One region of the Pseudomonas mohnii genome, then DNA from elsewhere that is predicted to be linked to it. Evidence: riboswitches for the same ligand, from Rfam matches in the RefSeq annotation. Region 1 holds a riboswitch; the other holds the start of a gene.
What was found. A riboswitch is a leader RNA that binds a small molecule or an ion and turns the genes downstream of it on or off. The one in region 1 is predicted to bind cobalamin.
Positions count from the first base shown of each region.

Region 2: linked by a shared signal. The riboswitch ahead of cobO (cob(I)yrinic acid a,c-diamide adenosyltransferase) and the one ahead of cobW (cobalamin biosynthesis protein CobW) in region 1 are both predicted to bind cobalamin.

Region 1 is NZ_FNRV01000001.1:574,231-585,067, reverse strand. It holds gene metH (methionine synthase) at 1-372, opposite strand, end outside; gene BLV61_RS02550 (fatty acid cis/trans isomerase) at 529-2,826, shown strand; gene nfuA (Fe-S biogenesis protein NfuA) at 3,054-3,638, shown strand; gene cobM (precorrin-4 C(11)-methyltransferase) at 3,748-4,494, opposite strand; gene BLV61_RS02535 (cobalamin biosynthesis protein) at 4,578-4,991, opposite strand; gene BLV61_RS02530 (CbtA family protein) at 4,988-5,692, opposite strand; gene BLV61_RS02525 (CbtB domain-containing protein) at 5,704-5,898, opposite strand; cobalamin riboswitch at 6,019-6,244, opposite strand; cobalamin riboswitch at 6,448-6,659, shown strand; gene cobW (cobalamin biosynthesis protein CobW) at 6,756-7,823, shown strand; gene cobN (cobaltochelatase subunit CobN) at 7,827-10,837, shown strand, end outside.
Region 2 is NZ_FNRV01000001.1:1,671,936-1,682,772, forward strand. It holds gene BLV61_RS07855 (adenosylcobinamide-GDP ribazoletransferase) at 1-529, opposite strand, end outside; gene cobC (alpha-ribazole phosphatase family protein) at 532-1,107, opposite strand; gene cobT (nicotinate-nucleotide--dimethylbenzimidazole phosphoribosyltransferase) at 1,104-2,159, opposite strand; gene cobU (bifunctional adenosylcobinamide kinase/adenosylcobinamide-phosphate guanylyltransferase) at 2,156-2,677, opposite strand; gene BLV61_RS07875 (cobyric acid synthase) at 2,827-4,278, opposite strand; gene cobD (threonine-phosphate decarboxylase CobD) at 4,275-5,267, opposite strand; gene cbiB (adenosylcobinamide-phosphate synthase CbiB) at 5,260-6,168, opposite strand; gene bluB (5,6-dimethylbenzimidazole synthase) at 6,165-6,815, opposite strand; gene BLV61_RS07895 (cobyrinic acid a,c-diamide synthase CobB) at 6,812-8,212, opposite strand; gene cobO (cob(I)yrinic acid a,c-diamide adenosyltransferase) at 8,223-8,834, opposite strand; cobalamin riboswitch at 8,917-9,148, opposite strand; gene BLV61_RS07905 (hypothetical protein) at 9,301-9,885, shown strand; gene BLV61_RS07910 (PQQ-dependent sugar dehydrogenase) at 9,953-10,837, shown strand, end outside.

The DNA of each region.
Region 1 (10,837 bases):
TTCCAGGGTCTTCGCGTCAGCGACCTTGCGCGCCAACCGTGCACCTTCTACGTTTAATTCGTATGCCAGGCCCTGCATGCCGTAGTCGGCCAGAGAAATCTGAGTGGCGTTGAAGGTGTTGGTTTCGAGAATGTCGGCACCGGCATCCAGGTAGGCTTTTTCGATTCCGCCAATCACATCCGGGCGCGTCAGTACCAGAAGGTCGTTGTTGCCTTTGACATCGCTCGGCCAGTCGGCGAAGCGTTTGCCACGGTAATCCTGCTCCTCGAGCTTATAGCTCTGGATCATCGTGCCCATACCACCATCGAGAATCAGAATGCGCTCTTTGAGGGCGTGCTTGAGAGCTTGAAGGCGAACGCTGCGATCGGACATTTGGACTACTCGGTAAGGCCATGACGAAGGGCCGGGATGATAGCAAACCTGTGCGCTATTGGAGCATGTGCGGATTTAACGTGAATATCGCTCATGATGATGTGATGGCCGGACCGGTAGAATCGCGGCGTTTTTTTAAAGATCGGGACCAGGGACATGTCGTATCGCGTCGTCATCAGCATTGCGTTGTTGCTGTTTAGCTGGGGCGCCGTCGCGCAAAGTCCCGCTGTGACTAACGGCATTTCCTACACGCGCGACATTCAACCGATCTTCACTGAAAAATGTGTGGCCTGCCACGCTTGCTACGACTCCGCCTGTCAGCTCAACCTGGGCAGCGGCGAAGGCGCGGCACGCGGCGCCAGCAAAATCCCGGTCTATGACGGTGATCGCAGTCAGGCCGCCGCGCCGACCCGGTTGTTTTATGACGCCTTCGGCAAGCGTGCCTGGCAGCAAAAGGGCTTCTATTCAGTGCTCGACGCCCAGGGCAGTCAGGCCGCGCTGATGGCGCGGATGCTCGAGTTGGGCCATAAGGCGCCAATGCAGCCCAATGCCAAGCTGCCCGAAGACATTGTCCTGGGTCTGAATCGGGAAAACACGTGCGCCATGCCGGCGGAGTTCGATGCCTATGCCGGTTCCCACCCGAAGGAGGGCATGCCGTTGGCGGTGACGGGGCTGACCGATCAGCAGTATCAGACGTTGCAGCGCTGGCTGGCCTCTGGCGCGCCCATCGATGAGCAAGGCCTGGCGCCCAGTGCGAAAGAAGCCTTGGAGGTGGTGCAGTGGGAGAACCTGCTGAATGCGCCGGGTGCGCGACAAAGTCTGGTGGGACGCTGGCTGTTCGAGCACTGGTTTCTTGCGCACATCTATTTCAAGGATGGCGAACCCGGGCATTTCTTCCAGTGGGTGCGTTCGCGCACGCCGAGCGGCCAGCCTATCGATCTGATCAACACCCGCCGGCCCAATGACGATCCCGGCACTCAGATCTATTACCGCCTGTGGCCGGTACAAGGCGTGATCGTGCACAAGACCCACATCACCTATCCGCTGAGCGCGGCGAAGATGGCGCGGATCAAAAGCCTGTTCTACAACGGCAACTGGCAGGTCAACGCGCTGCCGGGCTATGGGCCGGAACGCCGGGCCAATCCGTTTACCACCTTCGAAGCCATCCCGGCCCAGGCGCGTTATCAGTTCATGCTCGATAACGCCGAATATTTCGTACGCACCTTTATTCGCGGCCCGGTCTGCCGGGGTCAGATTGCCACGGACGTGATTCGCGATAATTTCTGGGCGCTGTTCCAGGCCCCGGAACATGACCTCTACATCACCGACCCGAACTACCGCGGCCAAGCGACTCCGTTGTTGGCAATGCCGGGGCAGAACGATGACGTGGGCAGTGTCCTGAGCCTGTGGCATGACTACCGCGACAAGCGCAACGCGTATGAAGCCCTGCGCCGCGACAGCTACGCGGACTTGCGGCCTCCGAGCTGGTCGAGCCTGTGGGCAGGCAATGACAACGCCTTGTTGAGCATCTTTCGACATTTCGACAGCGCCTCGGTGACCAAGGGCCTGATCGGCGACGTGCCGCAAACCATCTGGCTGTTCGACTTCCCGTTGCTGGAGCGCACTTACTATCAGTTGGCGGTGAATTTCGATGTGTTCGGCAACGTCTCGCATCAAGCCCAGACGCGCTTGTATTTCGACCTGATCCGCAACGGCGCGGAGCAGAACTTCCTGCGCCTGATGCCGGCCAACTCCCGCGACGATTACCTGGACGACTGGTACCAGAGCAGTGGCAAATTCAAGATGTGGCTGGACTACGAATCGATTGACAACGACACGCCGACCGCGCTGAAACTCGATCCGAAGGACCCCAAACGCGATTTTGCCATGCAGTTGCTGACACGCTATGGCGAGCTCAATGCCAACCCGGACCCGATCAATCGCTGCGACGGTGCCTATTGCTCGCGACCCAACATCGATCCGGACCTGCAGGACGCCGAACAAGCCCTGAGTCGTCTGACTTCGCGCCCGGCGGCCGGACTCAAGGTCATAGACCAGCTGCCTGAAGCGACCATGCTGCGCGTCGAGACCGCGAGTGGCCAACGTGTGGTCTACAGCCTGTTGCGCAACCGCGCACACAGCAACGTGGCGTTCCTGATTGGCGAGTCGCTGCGGTATGAGCCAGGGCTCGACACGCTCACCATTTTTCCGGGGGTCATGAGCAGCTACCCGAACTTCATGTTCAACATTCCCGCCGAACAAGTCCCGGCCTTTGTCGACGCCATGGAAAACGCCAAAGATGCCGGCAGCTTCGAGAGGATTGTCGATCGCTGGGGGGTAAGGCGCAGCCATCCGCAGTTCTGGCAGTACTTCCATGACCTGAGCCGCTATATCCATGAGACCGATCCAGTTGAAGAGGGCGTGCTGGACATGAATCGCTACCAGAATCTTTGATCGATTTTTGCAAGGCGCCTGATGTCCTGATCTGTATAGCGACCATCGGATCAGGATCGTTGGAAAGCCGCGATTGGGTGGTCAACTGCAGCTATCGGTGGTTTAAAGTCGCGATTGACGGCGAATAGCCGGGTGAGGCTGCTCCTGTTCTTTCCTGACAAAAATACTGGGACTTTGTCCGGCGCGATGATTGGCGTAAACTGCGCCCAAGCCTGCGAGGAGTTTCCATGACCGCTATAACCATCACCGACGCCGCCCACGATTATCTGGCTGATCTGCTCTCCAAGCAGAACACCCCGGGCATTGGCATCCGCGTCTTTATCACCCAGCCTGGCACCCAGTACGCCGAAACCTGCATTGCCTACTGCAAGCCGGGCGAAGAAAAACCCGAAGACACGGCGCTGGGGCTCAAAAGCTTCACCGCTTACATCGATTCGTTCAGCGAAGCTTTCCTGGACGACGCGGTTGTCGACTACGCCACCGACCGTATGGGCGGCCAATTGACCATCAAGGCGCCAAACGCCAAAGTCCCGATGGTCAACGCCGACAGCCCGATCAACGAGCGCATCAACTATTACCTGCAAACCGAAATCAACCCTGGGCTGGCCAGCCATGGTGGTCAGGTCAGCCTGATCGACGTGGTTGAAGACGGCATCGCCGTTCTCCAGTTCGGCGGTGGTTGCCAGGGCTGCGGCCAGGCAGACGTCACCCTGAAGGAAGGCATCGAGCGCACCTTGCTCGAGCGTATCCCCGAGCTCAAGGGTGTTCGTGACGTGACTGACCACACGCAGAAAGAAAACGCCTACTACTAAGGCGTTCGCTGCGAAATTAAAAAACGGCGCCCGTGAGCGCCGTTTTTTATGGGTGTTCGATAACCTGTGGCGATCCGACAAGCCCCCTCGCCACAGGATTCAGCAGGGTTCAAGGTCGATAGAGATGCGCATGCCCTGCGCGATACAGCGACGACTCGCTGAAATGGTCACTGCCCAGCACCCGTCCCACCAGAATCAATGCCGTGCGCCGAAACCCCTTGGCCTGAACCTTCCCGGCAATGTCTTCCAGCGTACCCACCACCCAATCCTGATCCGGCCAGGTCGCTCGGTGAATCACCGCGATCGGGCAATCCGCGCCGTAATGCGGCAGCAATTCGGCCAGAATCTTTTCCAGATGATTGACCCCCAGGTGAATCGCCATGGTGGCTCCATGTTGCGCCAGGCTGCCTAATTCCTCGCCGGCCGGCATCACGGTTTTGTCCGCGTATCGGGTCAGGATCACACTCTGTGAGACGTCGGGCAGGGTCAGCTCCGCCCCCAAAAGCGCTGCGCAGGCGGCCGTAGCGGTGACCCCGGGAATGATTTCAAAGGCAATGCCGAGTTCGCGCAGGTAGCGAATCTGCTCGCCGATGGCGCCATACAGGCTCGGGTCGCCAGAATGCACGCGAGCCACGTCCTGGCCCTTGGCGTCGGCGGTCTTGATTAGGTCGATAATCTGTTCCAGATGCAGTTCGGCGCTGTTGACCACCTGCTCGGCGCAATGCCCCTGCAGTACTGCGGCGGGCACCAGCGAACCGGCATAGATGATCACCGGGCAGCTGCGAATCAGCCGCTGGCCTTTGACGGTGATCAGCTCGGGGTCGCCAGGACCTGCGCCTATGAAGTAGACGGTCATCGTCGATTCCTGTGGGAAAAAGGGGCTGGGCAAGGCAGCAGATGAAGATTGCTCATGATCGAAAGCGCGGATTATCGAGGATTTTACGTCGAGCAGGCCAATGCGAAGGTGGCCTGGGCATATTTTTGCCGCTTAATCAGTAGTTTGGCCGGCGAATGGGTTAACTGTTCGGTCAAGGCCAGGGCGGCACTTTCCGCGATGCCGTAGCAGCCGGTTCGCTCGAAGGCGATCTGCGAATGATGGCTGAGTTGTGGCTCATAGCTGGCCAACTGTTCGCTGCTGAAATACGTCAGTGGCAGCGCGAGTTGCTCGGCCAGTTCGACAAGGGCCGGCTCATCTCGCTTCAAATCGATACTAGCCAGGGCCTTGATCTGATGCAGTTCGATCTGGTGCGCTTGCAACGCCTGATCGATCAACGCCCGTAACGTGGTGACGGGGCAGCCCCGTTGGCAGCCCAGGCCGACCACCAGGGTCGGCGCTGTGCCGGTATCGGTCATGCGTGGTATTGGCCATCGCTCTTGCGGCGGAACAGCCAGGCGCTGATCAGGCCCAGGGCCAGCCAGAACGCGACATTGGTCAGCTGCGAAGCGATTTTGAATTGGGTTTCCAGTGCTTGCGGTGCCAGCATCGAGTGCACGTCCGGCTGCGGCGCGCCAATCACATGAGGGACGGCAATGATGGCTGCACCGAGGACTTTCATCAGCCAGTGACGGCTGAACGCGATCAGCGCGATGCCGACTGCGGTTGAAGCGGCGGTGCCAATCCACCAGGTCTGCCGTTGCGCCAGATCGGCAGCGGCGGTGCCTGGCAGTTCCGGTGGCAGGCCAAGGGTCGGCGCGAGCACGAAGGTCGCGTAACCGGCCAGCCCCCAGAGCAATCCCTGAGAGGTTTTGGTCGGCGCGCGCAAGGTGTACAGGCCGGCGAGCATCAGGGCGAAGCCGACAGCCACCACAAGATTGCCGCCGGTGGTCGACAACACGCGCTGCCAGCCGTTTTCCGGCTCCCAGGCTTCGGCATCGTGGGTGTGGGCGGCGACGCCAGGGGCGTGTTCGTGGACTTCAACAGCAGCGGGTTCGGATTTTTCGTAGGTTTCGGCCTGCAAAATCAACGGAGCGACCCAGAAGCTTTGCAGCAGGGTCAGCAGCAGGGCGGCCAGCAGCCCCGTGAACCCCGCGGTTTGCGCAATACGCTTGATCATGTCGACAGGTCTCAATGGCACGGGAAGGCAGCGCTGTGACGGGTATCGTGAGCGGCGTTGTGAACCGCCTCAATGTGCGAGAAACCGGCGAAATACACAAGGCACGCACCAAGGATCGACGCACACACGGCGGCGGTCAGGCGTTGAGTCAGGGTAGTGGTGCTGCTGGTGGTGGTGCTGTGGCCGGTGCTGCTGATGATCGACATGGCGCTTCCCTCAGTTCTGTCAGCGGGGAATGCGAGCGCATGCAAATCCCTGCACGAGCGAGCGCGCAGAGGTTCGAACAGCGCCCGCCCACCGCGGGTTTGTCATTCAGTGATTGTAAGGTTCACTTTGTGTTGCGGGCCGGTCTCCGGGCTCACGAGGGGTGCTGGCTATCGCCTGAACCTGCAAGCATCACCTTCCCATGCCGCACTGGCACAGTGGATCTGACGCTTCGCTCGCTTACCGTTGCGGGGGCAGCACCGGACTGACATGGCTTTAGAGTAAAGCACATGATTCACCGGTTTCCCGTTTCACCCTGTGAAGGGCACCCGTAACAAGGCGTGTAGGAGAGCATGGGCAGAGGTGGGGCGTCAATTGGCAAGTGTTCTCAACTCGGGGCCGAGTTGCTTCAATCGCGAGCAAGCTCGCACCCACATTTGACCGCATTTTTCTCAGAGAGTCCGATCCCTGCGGGTGCGAGCTTGCTCGCGATGACGGCGTTCAGGTGCTGTACAACTCAGCATGAACATTGACCCGCCCCAATACGATGCGTAGCCTTGCGCTTTCGAGGTTCTTCGGCGTTTGCCGAAGCTAAGAAGGGAACGCGGTCGATGCCGCGGCTGCCCCCGCAACTGTGAACGGTGATGTTCGCTGCCACGCCACTGCACGCTCAGGTCCTGAGCCCGCGGGAAGGCGCAGCCAACGCCAGTCAAGCGACTGGCACGCCGTCAGCCAGGAGACCTGCCTCGAACAGATTCTCACTACAACCGGGCGGGGTGATCCGGTGGCGAACGCATCCGGCGCACAAGCGTTGCCGGTACTCGTCCCGTATGCCCGCCACCTTGCCAAAGGGCATCCGATGAAAACACTGGCCAAACTCCCCGTCACCATCGTTACCGGCTTCCTCGGCTCGGGCAAAACCACCTTGCTGCGGCACATGCTCGACAACGCTCAAGGGCGTCGCATCGCGGTGATCGTCAACGAGTTCGGCGAGCTGGGCATCGACGGTGAAATCCTCAAGCAGTGCTCCATCGGCTGTACCGAAGAGGAAGCCAATGGTCGCGTCTACGAACTGGCCAACGGCTGCCTGTGTTGCACCGTTCAGGAAGAGTTCTTCCCGGTGATGCGCGAACTGGTGGCCCGTCGCGGCGATCTCGACCATATCCTCATCGAAACCTCCGGCCTGGCGCTGCCAAAGCCGCTGGTCCAGGCCTTCCAGTGGCCGGAAATCCGCAGCGCCTGCACCGTTGACGCGGTGATCACCGTGGTCGATAGCCCGGCCGTCGCCGCCGGCACCTTCGCCGCGTTCCCGGATCAGGTGGACGCCCAGCGCAAACTTGACCCGAACCTGGACCACGAATCGCCGCTGCACGAGCTGTTCGCCGATCAGTTGTCCAGTGCCGACCTGGTGATCCTCAACAAGGCTGACCTGATCAGCCCGGAAGACCTGGCCCGCGTGCGCCTGGAAGTCGCTGAAGAGTTGCCGCCTGCGGTGAAAGTCATTGAAGCCAGCAGCGGTCGCCTGCCACTGGACGTTCTGATCGGCCTGGGCGCCGGTTCCGAAGAACACATCGACAGCCGCCACAGCCATCACGATCATCACCACGACGATGATGATCACGACGACCACGATCACGACGCTTTCGACTCCATCTCCATCGAGCTGCCGGCCTCCGACGAGAGCTTGCTGATGGACGCGCTGACGCAATTGGTGGTGGAGCACAGCATCCTGCGGGTCAAGGGCTTCGCGGCGATCCCGAACAAACCGATGCGCCTTTTGATCCAGGGCGTGGGCACTCGTTTTGACAAACACTTCGACCGTCAGTGGGGTCGCGAAGAAGCGCGCACCACACGTCTGGTGTTGATCGGCCAGGCGCTGGACGCCGCGCTGCTCGAAACGCAATTGCGCGCCGCGCTCAGCGTATAAGCCATGCACCTGCTCAGGACCCAGCCCGGCGGTTTCGTGTCGGACGACAACATTGCCGACCTTGGACAAACTCCCGCCGAGCTGGTGATCCTGTGCAGCGGCGATTCCAGCCTGGCGCTGCTCGCCGAAGCGGCCCAGCAGTTGCCTGACGATTACCCGAGCGTGCGCCTGGCCAACCCGATGCAGGTGCAGAATCACGCTTCGGTCGATTTGTACGTCGACGAAGTGCTGCGCCACGCCAAGGTCATTCTGATCTCGCTGCACGGCGGCATTGCCTATTGGCGTTATGGCGTCGAGCGGCTGGTGGAGCTTTCCCGGCGTGGGGTGCAGTTGATTCTGGTGCCGGGCGATGACCGTCCCGACCCGGAGCTGAGCGACCTCAGCACAGTGACCCCGCAGGACCGCGACCGGCTCTGGCACTTCCTGCGCCAGGGTGGCATGGGCAATGCGCTGGACCTGTTTCGCTGCCTGGCCAATCGCTGGCTGGGTCGTGACTACCCCTGGTCCGAGCCACAAGTCTTGCCGCGCACCGCGATCTATCACCCGCACAAAAGTCCCGCGCAACTGAGTGATTGGCAAGCCGAATGGCGGGCCGGTCAACCCGTGGCGGCGGTGCTGTTCTACCGCTCGCACTTGCAGGCGGCGAACACCGCGTTCATCGATGTCTTCTGCCAGCGGTTGCAGGCAGCGGGGTTGAATCCGTTGCCCATCGCACTGGCCAGTCTAAAAGAGCCCGGCTGCCTTTCGGTGGTCGAGGACTGGCTGGACGAGGTCTGCGCCTCGGTGATTCTCAATACTACCGGTTTCGCACAATCGAGCCCTGAAGCTCCGCATTTGCGTCCTTTTCGCCGCAACATCCCGGTGATTCAGGCAATTTGCGCCCAGGATAACGAGCCGGGATGGCGAGCAAGCGAGCAAGGGCTCGGCCCGCGTGATCTGGCGATGCATATCGCACTGCCGGAACTGGACGGGCGGATCATCAGCCGACCGATCAGCTTCAAGGATCTGGCCTGGCGCAGTGAGCGCAGTGAGTCCGATGTGGTTTGCTACCGCGCGCAACCGGAACGCATGGACTTTGTCGCCGAACTGGCGCGGCGCTGGATTGATCTGGCGCGGTTGCCGAATGCCGAAAAACGCATAGCGCTGATTCTCGCCAATTACCCGACCCGCGACGGGCGTATCGGCAATGGCGTCGGCCTCGACACCCCGGCCGCGGCACTGAATATCCTCCGTGCATTGCAGGCCGAAGGTTATCCATTGCCGGCGCCGTTGCCGGACAGCGGCACCGCGTTGATCCAGCAACTGCTCGGCGGCGTCAGCAACGATCTCGATACCCTCGACCAACGCCCGTGTCAGCAAAGCCTGGCCATGGACGATTACCTGCAGATGTTCAACGCGCTGCCCGAAGCCAACCGCCGGGCAGTGCTACAACGGTGGGGCGCCCCCGAGAGCGATCCGATGTGCCGCGCCGGGCGGATGATGATTGCCGGGTTGCGTTTCGGCCTGACGTTCGTCGGCATTCAACCGGCGCGGGGCTATCAGGTGGACCCGAGCGCGGTGTATCACGACCCGGACCTGGTGCCGCCCCATGGTTATCTCGCGTTTTACTTCTGGTTGCGCAACACCTACGGCGCCCACGGCGTGATCCACGTCGGCAAGCATGGCAACCTCGAATGGCTGCCGGGCAAGGGTGTCGGGCTCTCCGAACACTGTTGGCCGGACGCGTTGCTCGGGCCGTTGCCGAATGTCTATCCGTTCATCGTCAACGATCCGGGCGAGGGCGCCCAGGCCAAACGACGCACGCAAGCGGTGATCATCGATCACTTGATGCCGCCGCTGACCCGCGCCGAAACCTACGGACCGCTGCGCAATCTCGAACTGTTGGCGGATGAGTACTACGAAGCGCAACTGCTCGATCCTCGGCGTGCCCGCGAGTTGCAGCGCGACATCCTGCAACTGGTGCGCGACACGCACATCGACCGCGAACTGCAACTGGACGAGCCACTCGACAGCGATGCCGACGCGGCGATCTGGTTGCCGCGTCTGGACACCTACCTGTGCGATTTGAAAGAGTCGCAGATCCGCGATGGCCTGCACGTGTTCGGGGAGTCACCGACCGGGCGCCTGCGCATCGACACCTTGCTCGCACTGCTGCGCATTCCCCGTGGCGATGGACGTGGTGCGCAATCAAGCCTGCTCAGGGCGCTGGCGAAAGCGTTTGAACTGGGGTTCGATCCGCTGGATTGTGCACTGGCCGAGCCGTGGAACGGGCCGCGTCCGCATGCGTTGTTGTCGATCAGCGATGAACCCTGGCGCATTACCGGCGACACCCGCGAACGCCTGGAACTGTTTGCCACACAACTGATCTCGCAGGCGCTGGATGCCCCTTGTAGGAGCGAGCCTGCTCGCGATGGTGTGTCAGTTGACATCAATGCGGCTGACACACCCCCGCGAGCAAACTCGCTCCTACAGGAGGCGAGCTGGACCGAGGTGCAAGCCATCCTCGACAACCTGCGCGAAGTGGTCGCACCACGCCTGGACGCCTGTGGCCCGGCCGAAATGCGCGGCCTGCTCGATGCCCTGAGCGGGCGCTTTGTTCCGGCCGGCCCCAGCGGTGCACCGAGTCGCGGACGCCTGGATGTGTTGCCGACCGGGCGCAACTTCTACTCGGTAGACGTGCGTAACCTGCCGACCACCACGGCATGGCGCATCGGGTTCCAGTCAGCCAACCTGATCCTTGAGCGTCACCTGCAAGACCATGGCGATCACTTGCGCCAGCTCGGTCTGTCGGTGTGGGGCACCGCGACCATGCGTACCGGTGGCGACGACATCGCCCAGGCCATGGCGCTGATGGGCGTGCGTCCGGTGTGGGCGACGGGCAGTCAGCGGGTCGACGACTTCGAAATCCTGCCGCTGAGTTTGCTCGACCGCCCCCGCGTCGACGTGACGTTGCGCGTCTCGGGTTTCTTCCGCGATGCCTTCGCCAATCTGATCCGCCTGTTCGACGCCGCCGT
Region 2 (10,837 bases), 1.1 Mb from region 1:
TGCCTGCCGAGCGTGGCAGATGATCGGCCAGCGCCTGACCCAGGCCACCGGCACGTACATAGGGCGTGGTCAGGAACAACCCCAGCAACGCACTGCGACCAAGCAGCGGCACGATGATCAGCGCAAGGGCGTGTTGCTGTTCGATCAAGGCCAGCAGCGCGGCGAATTTCAACAGCAGCACCAACACCAGTGTGACCACCGCAATCGGACCGCTGCGCGGGTCTTTCATGATGGTCAATGTGCGTTCACGGTCGCCGAAGCCCCCGAGCCACGCATCGGCGCTGTCGGCCAGGCCGTCCAGATGCAATGCGCCGCTGAGCAACACCCAAACGGTGAGCAGGAGTGCCGCGTGCAGCAGCAGCGGCGCGCCGAGCATCAGCCAGTTGAGTCCCCATAAAATACCGCCGAACAACAAGCCCACCAGCGGATAGAACAGCAGCGACCGCCCCAGCTCCTGCGGTGTCGGCATGCCCGGCAGACGAATCGGCAGGCTGCTGAGAAACTGTAAGGCGATCCAGAACGGCAGCATGGTCAGACCGCTTCCCTTAACAATCCGTCGGACTCGACCGACAGCGAAAACAGTGCGCCATGGCCGACTTCAACGTTGAGTAATTGCTCCCGCGGCAAGCCGCGCGCCTGCGCCAGCAACAAGCGCATGACCCCGCCATGACTGACGAGCAATACCCGCTCGCCCGCGTAGGCGGCCTGCAAACGCGCCACCGCCGCCAACACCCGCGCTGCGAACGCCGCGACAGGCTCGCCCTGAGGCGGCGTGAACGAATAAGGATCAGCCCAAAACAACCCGAGGGAATCGGCATCGGTTTCCATCAGCGCCGCAGCGCTCTGCCCCTCCCAGGCGCCGAAATGCAGTTCTTGCAGGTCGGCCTGCCACTCGACCGGCAAGCCCAATCGCCCTGCCAGTTCTTCAGCGAACCGCGCACAACGCTGCAGGGGCGAACTGACCAGACGATCCCAAGGCCCTTGCGCCAGCACCGCCTCGCGCATTTGCTGCCAGCCTTTTTCGGTCAACGCATCATCGAGGCTGCCACGCAAGCCGCCACCGAGCTCGGTTTCGCCGTGACGCAGCATATCCAGACGCAACGTCATGCCGGACGATCCGCCACCGCTGCCTCGGCGAACGTCGCCATCTGCCCGTGCAGGTCGCAGGCCAGGCGCAGCAATGGCACGGCCAGCGCAGCGCCGCTGCCCTCGCCCAGACGCAAGCCGAGGTCGAGCAAGGGTTCGGCACTCAAGGTTTCCAGCACATGGCGGTGCCCCGGCTCGGCACCGCGATGGCCGAACAGCAGCCACTGTCGGCACTCGGGATTCAAGCGCACCGCGACCAGCGTCGCGACGCTGCAAATGAAACCGTCCACCAGCACCGCAATGCCTTCCTGGGCGCAGGCCAGGTAAGCCCCCACCAGTGCCGCAATTTCAAAACCGCCGAGGTTGAACAGGGTCTGCAACGCATCGCCACGCTGAGCCCCGTGCAGCGCCAGCGCGCGCTCGATCACTTGTGCTTTATGGCTGACGCCTGCGGCATTCAAACCGGTGCCCGGCCCGGCCAGATGTACGACCGGACACTCCAGCAATGCGCACGCCAGGGCGCTGGCCGCCGTGGTGTTGCCAATGCCCATTTCGCCACCGATGAATAGCTGAGCGCCCGAGGCGAGCGCGCGCTGCACGCTGTCGCGACCCGCCTGCAGAGCACGCTCACCTTGCGCCTGTGTCATCGCCGGACCTTGCACAAAATTCGCGGTCCCCGGACCGATGTTCAGATGACGCACACCCGGCAGGTTCAATGCCGGCGTCACCGTCCCCAGGTCCACCACTTCGAGGCAAGCCCCCAACTGCCGCGCCAGCACGCTGATCGCTGCACCGCCGGTGACGAAGTTGTGCAGCATCTGCCCGGTGACTTCCTGGGGAAATGCCGACACGCCTTCAGCCACCACGCCATGGTCACCGGCAAAAATAGTGATCCACAGCTGATCCAGGCTTGGCTTGATCTGCCCTTGCAAGCCCGCCAATTGCACCGCCACCGCTTCGAGCTGGCCAAGCGAACCGGCCGGTTTGGTCAGTTGCTGTTGCCGGGCTTGCGCCTGCTCGAGCACATCGAGATCGATCGGCTTGCACGGGTTCAGCCACCAGGATTGGGTCATAACGCAGTACCTTTCAAAGTCAGGGGCAGGCCGGCGACGGTCAGGATGACTCGCTGACAACGCTCGGCCAGAGCTTGATGCAGCCAACCGGCCTCATCGACATAGCGGCGAGTCAATTCGCCCAGCGGCACGACACCCATTCCGGTCTCGTTGCTGACAAAAATGATTTCACCCGGCAGCGACGCCAGGCACTCCAGCAGGGCATCGCGCTCGGCGCTCAGGCGTTGCGCATCGTCGAGCATCAGCAGATTGGTCAGCCACAGGGTCAGGCAATCCACCAACAGGCAGCGTTCGGCACTGGCGGTTTCGCGCAGGACGCGGGCCAATTCCAGCGGCTCTTCGATCAACGCCCATTCGGCCGGACGACGGGCACGGTGATGGGCGACCCGCTGGCTCATTTCACCGTCCAGCGGCTGGCTGGTGGCGATGTAAGTCACTTGCAATTGGCCGTCTGAGGCGAGTTTTTCAGCCAGACGACTTTTGCCGGAGCGGGCGCCGCCGAGGATCAGTTGGAGCATGTTCATAACCTTTTATTTGGCGGTGTAGCGACAGGCCTCATCGCGGGCAAGCCCGCTCCCACAGGTACTGCGTGCAGACCAAAAAATCGGTAGACAGCCCCGATCCTTGTGGGAGCGGGCTTGCCCGCGATGGGGCCTGCACAGTCACTTCAAATCCCACAGAGCTCACGCAGCAGCCCGGTATCCAGATGCGTCTCCACCAGATCCGCCAGCCGCTCGATATCCCGCTCGCGCAATCCGTGGTAATCCACGTCCTGCACAGCCTGCAAACCCGCCCAACGCAACAGGGCGCTGCACGCTGCCGGGGATTCGAACAGACCGTGCAGATAGGTGCCGAAAATCTGCCCATCGACACTTTGCGCACCGTCGCAGCGTCCGTCATCGAGCAGTACGGCGGCGTTCTCCAGCGCCGGCCCGGTGGTGACGCCGGCATGGATTTCATAGCCGCCGACTTCAGCATTCTCCAGCGCCAGACGCCCGCGCACATTGCGCAGCTGCTTGTGTTCTTCGAGTCGGGTTTCAAACGCCAACAACCCCAGCCCGGCGCTGGACCCCGGAACGCCTTCCAGGCCCAGCGGATCGTGCACCTGCTCGCCGAGCATTTGCAGACCGCCGCAGATGCCCAGCACTTTGCCGCCGTAGCGCAGGTGCCGTGAGATCGCGATTTCCCAACCGTTGGCGCGCAGATACGCCAGGTCGTCGCGCACGCTTTTCGAGCCGGGAAGGATGATCAGATCGGCTGGCGGAATCGCCTGGCCGGGACCGACGAATTGCAGGTCGACTTGCGGGTGCAGGCGCAACGGGTCGAAATCGGTGTGGTTGCTGATGCGCGGCAGCACCGGCACCACCACTTTCAAAACCTGATCGGCCTTGTCGGTCTGGCGCTGATCGATGCCGTCTTCGGCCTCCAGATGCAAATCCAGCACGTACGGCAGCACGCCGATCACTGGCTTGCCGGTACGCTGTTCCAGCCAATCGAGGCCGGGTTGCAGCAAGGCGATATCGCCGCGAAAACGATTGATGATGAAGCCTTTGACCCGCGCCTGTTCACTGGGCGACAGCAGCTCGAGCGTGCCCACCAGATGCGCGAACACCCCGCCACGATTGATGTCGGCGATCAGCAGCACCGGACAATCCACCGCCTCGGCGAAGCCCATATTGGCGATGTCCCCAGCACGCAGGTTGATCTCCGCTGGCGACCCCGCACCTTCGACCATCACCACCGGATACGCCGCACTCAACCGCGCGTGGGAAGCCAGCACCGCTTGCATGGCGATGGCTTTGTAGTCGTGATAGGCGACGGCGTTCATGGTTGTGACGGCGCGACCATGGATGATCACCTGAGCGCCGGTATCGCTGTTGGGTTTGAGCAGCACCGGGTTCATATCCGTGTGCGGCTCGAGGTAAGCGGCCTGCGCCTGCACGGCTTGCGCGCGACCGATTTCGCCACCGTCGGCCGTCACGGCGCTGTTGAGCGCCATGTTCTGCGGCTTGAACGGCACCACGTTGACGCCCTGACGCGTAACCCAGCGACACAGCGCCGTCACCAGTGTGCTTTTACCGGCATCGGATGTGGTGCCCTGCACCATCAACGTTGTCATTGGCCTTCCTTGGCAAAGGCTGCGAATGCGGCGGCAAGACGCACCCAGTCAGCTTCATCGGCAGGCAACCCGAAACGCAGACTGCTGTTGTGCGTGAACAACCGCAGCAAAATGCCGCGCCGAGCCATGAATTCATGCAGTTCTTCGGCGCGATCGGTGATCAACCACTGGAACAGTGCGCAGCCGCCATCAGGCTTGAAACCGTGCTGCCCCAGGAGCGCCGCCAGACGTTCACTGGCCACTTCGGCACGCACGCGTTGCAATGCGTGCCCTTCGACGTCACGCAGGCAGGCCTGGCCCACCACCCGGGTCGGACCGCTGACGACCCATGGCCCCACTTGTTCGGCGAGCAACTTGAGTAACTTGCGCTCGGCCAGGACAAATCCCAGCCGCACCCCGGCCAGACCAAAGAACTTGCCGAACGAACGCAGCACGATCAGGCCGACCAGATGGGAGAACGGCGCCAGGCTCAGCTGCGGTGTGTTGTCCATGAATGCTTCGTCCACCACCAGCCAGCCACCGCGCTGGGCCAGCCGTGAGTGCCAGTCGAGCAGACGAGCGGGGGGCAGGCTCAAGCCGGTGGGATTATTCGGGTTGACCACCACCAACACGTCCAGGCTGTCGACAAAGAAATCGACTTCCTGCTCCAGTACCTCACGCACGATGTAGCCATTGCGGCGCCACGCTTCGGCATGTTCGGCATAACACGGCGACAGCACGCCAACCTTCCCGGCCCGTCGCAGGCGCGGCAGTAACTGGATGGCCATCTGCGACCCCGCCACCGGCAATACCTGCAGGGTGCCGTAGTAATCGCAGGCGGCCTGTTCCAGCCCGTCATCGTTTTCCGGCAACCGCGCCCAGGCCCGCAGCGGGATATCCGGAACGGGAAACGGCCAGGGCGCGAGGCCGCTGGACAGGTCAAGCCAATCGGCTTCCTCGATGCCGTATTCGAGCGCCGCCTTGCGCAACCGTCCACCGTGCTCAAGCATAAAATTCAGCCCCCACGCAGAGAATCAGCAGCCATAACCATACCCCGCGCTGGACCAGTTGCCAGCCACGATCGATGGAGTCGGCATCCGCCGGCACGCCTTCGCCCAGTTGCGGACGTTGATGCAGTTCACCGTGATAGATCGCCGCCCCACCCAATTCGACGCCCAGCGCACCGGCCCCCGCAGCCATCACCGGGCCGGCGTTCGGGCTGTCCCAGGTCGGGCCCTGGGTCCGCCAGCATTTCAGGGCCAGTCGGGTCTTGCCCAGCAAGGCGTAGGTCAATGCCACCAAACGCGCGGGAATGTAATTGAGCACATCATCAATTCTGGCTGCCGCCCAACCGAAACGCTCGAAGCGCTCATTGCGATAGCCCCACATGGCGTCCAGCGTGTTGCTCAAACGGTAGAGCACCACGCCAGGCACACCGGCCACGGCAAACCAGAACAGTGCGGCAAACACGGCATCACTGCCGTTTTCCAGTACCGACTCGGTGGCAGCACGGGCCACTTCGGTTTTATCCAGCTCGCTGGTCTTGCGGCTGACCAGGTAACTGACGCGCGTACGCGCCTCATCCAGATCATCGCTGCGCAAGGCCCTGGCCACGGGTTCGACGTGTTCGCCCAGGCTGCGCATGCCGAGGGCGCAGTACAACGCAAGAATCTCCACTGCCCATCCAACATAAGGCGCCCAGGAAAATGCCGTGGCCAACAAGGTCAACGGCAACACCGCAATCACCCACGCGGTGACCCCGTGACTGCGCCAGCCGCGACCACCCGCGTTGAAACGCTGCTCGATACGCTCGGCAAACCGGCCGAACGCCACCAGCGGATGCCAGCGTTTGGGTTCACCCAGCAGCGCATCCAGCGCCACGGCGGCGACACTCAACAACGCCACACTCATTGGCGCACTCCCCAATAATTTTCATACAACAATTCACTTAGCGGACGCGCCTGCGCCCAGCCTTCAAGGACCAGCATCGGCGCCGGGTAGAATTCCTTGACCGGTCCCAGGCACAAAATAGCCAGTGGTTTGGCACCGGGCGGCAAGCCGAGTAAATCGGCCAGGTCTTGCGGTTCGAACAGCGAGACCCACCCCATGCCCAACCCTTCGGCCCGGGAGGCCAGCCACAGGTTCTGGATCGCGCAGGACAACGAAGCCATGTCCATTTCCGGCAAGGTGCGACGACCGAAAATATGTCGCTCGCGATCGTCCATCAGCGCCGCCACCAACACCTCGGCGCAATCATTGATGCCTTCGACCTTGAGCTGCATGAATTCGTCAGTGCGTTCGCCAAGGGCTTCGGCGGTGCGAATGCGCTCCTGTTCCACCAGTTCCCCGATCTGCCCGCGCAAGGTTCGATCGCTGATACGGATGAACCGCCAGGGCTGCATCAAGCCAACACTCGGCGCCTGGTGCGCGGCTTCGAGCAACCGCCGCAGCAATTCGGGCTCGACCGTGCCACCGCTGAAGTGACGCATGTCGCGACGTTCACCGATGGCCCGATAGACCGCTGCGCGTTCGGCGTTGGAAAAGGCGTTGTCGGTCATGGCCTCTTCGCTGGCAAGCCAGCGCCTGCAGAAGACCACGTTTCTTCAGGTGTCACACCGCCCACAGTGGCAGCGAGTGTGCCCGCGAAGGCAGCCTCAAGGTCGGGTAAAAACAGTGCGGCAATCGCGTGCGGATTCGACGGAAAATAGAAATGCACATAAGAGGCTGTCATCCGCCCCTCACGATAAACCGCCTCCGCCCCGCGACCGCCATTGGGGCTCAAGCCACGGGCAATCGGCACGAGCCCGGTGGTGGTCAGCGAATGATGATAGGTATGCCCACGCAGGGAACCTTCGGGCAATTCGACAGCCTGCAGCGCCAGCGCCGCCAGACGCTTTTGCATCACCGCATCCCCGGCCAGCAGGCCGACCAATTCTGCACGCGTACCGTCGACATCGGTGAGCGAATCGAGCAAATACAACATGCCGCCACATTCGGCGAGCAAGGGTTTGCCCGCCTCGTGGTGCGCGCGGATCGCGTTCAGCATCGAGGTGTTTTGCGACAACGCCACATGATGCAATTCTGGGTAACCGCCCGGCAGATAGAGGCTGTCTGCCTCGGGTAGCCGAGTGTCACGCATCGGTGAAAAGAACGACAACTCGGCGCCCATGGCCCGCAGCAAATCCAGGCTGGCGCCATAGGTAAAGGCAAACGCTTCATCACGGGCCACGGCAATGCGCACACCCGCCAGTAAGGGTTCGGCGGCGATCACATCCGGGGCTGCGAATTCCACGGCCGGCGGAAGCGCCACCTCGCAACTGCCAGCCAAGGCTTCGGCCGCCGCATCGAGGCGAAGATCGAGATCGTTCAACTCACTGGCCTGCACCAGGCCAAGGTGACGACTCGGCAATTCGATGGCGGTTTCGCGGGACAACGCGCCATACCAACGCAGGCCTTCGGTCAGGCTGCCTTCAAGCAACTGCGCGTGACGCAGGGTGCCCACGCGGTTGGCCAGGACACCGGCAAACGGCAAGTCAGGTTGATAGCGCGCCAGCCCCAGGGCCAGGGCACCAAAGGTCTGGGCCATGGCGGTGCCGTCGATCACACCCAGCACCGGCACACCGAAGTGCCGCGCCAGGTCAGCACTGGACGGCGTGCCATCGAACAGCCCCATGACACCTTCGATGAGGATAAGGTCCGCTTCGCCTGCGGCCTCCCACAACAGACGCCGACTCTCCTGCTCGCCGACCATCCACATGTCCAGCTGATACACCGGCGCACCGCTGGCGCGCTCCAGAATCATCGGATCGAGAAAGTCCGGGCCACATTTGAACACACGAACCTTGCGTCCCTGATTGCGATGCAAACGGGCCAGCGCGGCGGTGACGGTGGTCTTGCCCTGACCGGAGGCCGGCGCGGCAATCAGTACGGCCGGGCATTGACGAGGGCTATTCATAACGTGCGACTCACAACTCGACGCCTTTCTGCGCCTTGATACCGGCCTGGAAGGCGTGCTTGATCATGCCCATTTCAGTGACGGTGTCGGCCAGATCGATCATCTCAGGCTTGGCGCCACGACCAGTGACCACCACGTGCTGCATTGGCGGGCGAGCCTGCAAGTCACTGAGCACCCGATCCAGATCGAGGTAACCGTGCTTGAGGGCGATGTTCAACTCATCCAGCACCACCAGGCCGATGGATGGATCGCGCAGCAACTCACGGGACACTTCCCACGCGGCTTCGGCGGCGGCGATGTCGCGCTGACGATCCTGGGTTTCCCAGGTAAAGCCTTCGCCCATCACATGAAAACGCACCTGTTCCGGGAAGCGCCGGAAGAACAGCTCTTCACCCGTGCTGTTGCGCCCCTTGATGAACTGCACCACACCGCACTGCATGCCATGGCCCATCGAGCGGGCCAGCATGCCGAACGCCGAGCTGCTCTTGCCCTTGCCGTTGCCGGTCAGCACCAGCAGCAGGCCGCATTCATTCGGGGAGTTGGCGATGCGTTCATCGATTACGGCTTTTTTGCGCAACATGCGCGCCAGGTGACGTTCGTCACGATCCGGGGTATCAGTCATGGGAGAGCTCTCCGTTGAGGCAGGATAACGGCGGGCAGGCACAAGAACAGACGGCAAGAAGCCTGGCATCGCCCACCGTGATGCCGCTTGGATGGATCAGGCCGGTCTCCGGGCTCATGAGCGGCGTTGGCCTGACTGCGCGCCTTCCCACATCGATGACGACGCAGTGGCTCAAGGCGCAGCTTTCACTCATTTACCGTTGCGGGGGCAGCGCCGGGATCGAAGGCCTTCACGCATTGAAGGACCTGCTCACCGGCTTCCCTGTTTCACTCTGTCGACCCAAGTCACAGAGCACCTGAAACAAGCCGCGAAGGTTAGAGGGTTGGGGGTGGAGCGTCAATTGAAGACGGGGTACGCGCGCGAATAACTGCCGTTAATCAATAAACTGACGCCAATCTTGTGCCACACTTCAAGCAGTGATATCAAAGAGCCACAACCCCACATCAAAATAACAAGGGTGAGCCCCATGCAAGGCATGATCATCAGCAATCCGCAACTGGAATTCCTGCGCCCGGTGCTGGAGCGCTGGTTTGACTGTATCGACCGCTACAATGCCGTACGCGGCGATAACGAAACGCCTTACTGGCTCGACGAAAAAGCCAATCTCGGCCTGCTTTCCGCCGCTGCCTGGATGGCTGAAATGGTTACCCTGCAACAATCGCCCACCCGCAAACAAATCGATGAAGGCGAACGCAACGGTCGTGCCGACCTGTTTATCGCCACACCCGAAGCACGCGCCTGGATTCAAGCCACACAACGCTGGCCACGGGTGAACAGCCTGAACCTGACCCAGGCCCTGCTCGATATCACCAGCGAAGCCAAACGCATCAGTTACGCCAGCGACCTGAGACTCGGCTGCCTGTTTGTGGCACCGCAGAAAACCCAGCATGGCGCCACCCCGGAAGAATTGCAGGACATGGTCGACGACCTGCAAAAGGAGCACACCTGCGCCGTCGCCTGGTATTTCCCCTACGCCTACCGCAAGTTGCACAACGAAGGAGGTCACTATCATCCCGGCATAGCCGTGCTGTTCAAGGAAGCTCGCGGCTAACGGTTGAACCATCGTGCAACGTAACTTCTCTACTGATCAGGTCACTGCATTCATAGGGAAGATCAGTATGCGCAAGCCCCAACTCGTACTCGCTATCGCGCTCGCCGGAGGACTCGCCGCTTGCGGTGAAACCTCCAGCCTGCAAGTCGCCGACGGCACCGGCCCGTCACCCAGGCTCCCAGAACCCAACAAGACGTTGATTCCGACGGTAAACATCGCCCCGGCGATCGGCTGGCCGGAGGGCGCCAAACCCGTCGCCGCTGCCGGCACCCAAGTAGCCGCGTTCGCCGAGAACCTCGACCACCCGCGCTGGCTCTATGTGCTGCCCAACGGCGACGTGCTGGTGGCCGAAACCAATGCACCGCCCAAACCCGATGACGGAACAGGCATACGCGGCTGGATCATGAAGAAAGTCATGGGGCGCGCCGGTGCGGGCGTGCCGAGCGCCAATCGCATCACCCTGCTGCGCGACCAGGACCACGACGGCATCGCGGAAACCCGCACGGTGTTTCTGGAAAACCTGAACTCCCCTTTCGGCATGGCGCTGGTCGGCAATGACCTGTACATCGCCGACACCGATCGATTGCTGCGTTTTCACTATGAAAACGGCGATACAGCGATCAAGTCGCAACCGATCAAAGTACTCGACCTGCCCGGCGGCACGCTGAATCACCATTGGACCAAAAACGTCATCGCCAGCAACGACGGCAGCAAGCTGTATGTCACGGTGGGCTCGAACAGCAACGTTGCCGAAAACGGCCTGGACAAGGAAGAAGGCCGCGCGGCGATCTGGGAAGTGGACCGCGCCACCGGCAACCACCGGATCTTTGCCTCGGGCTTGCGCAACCCCAATGGCCTGTCCTGGGAGCCGCAAAGCGGGGCACTGTGGACGGCGGTCAATGAGCGCGATGAAATCGGCAGCGATCTGGTGCCGGACTACATCACCTCAGTC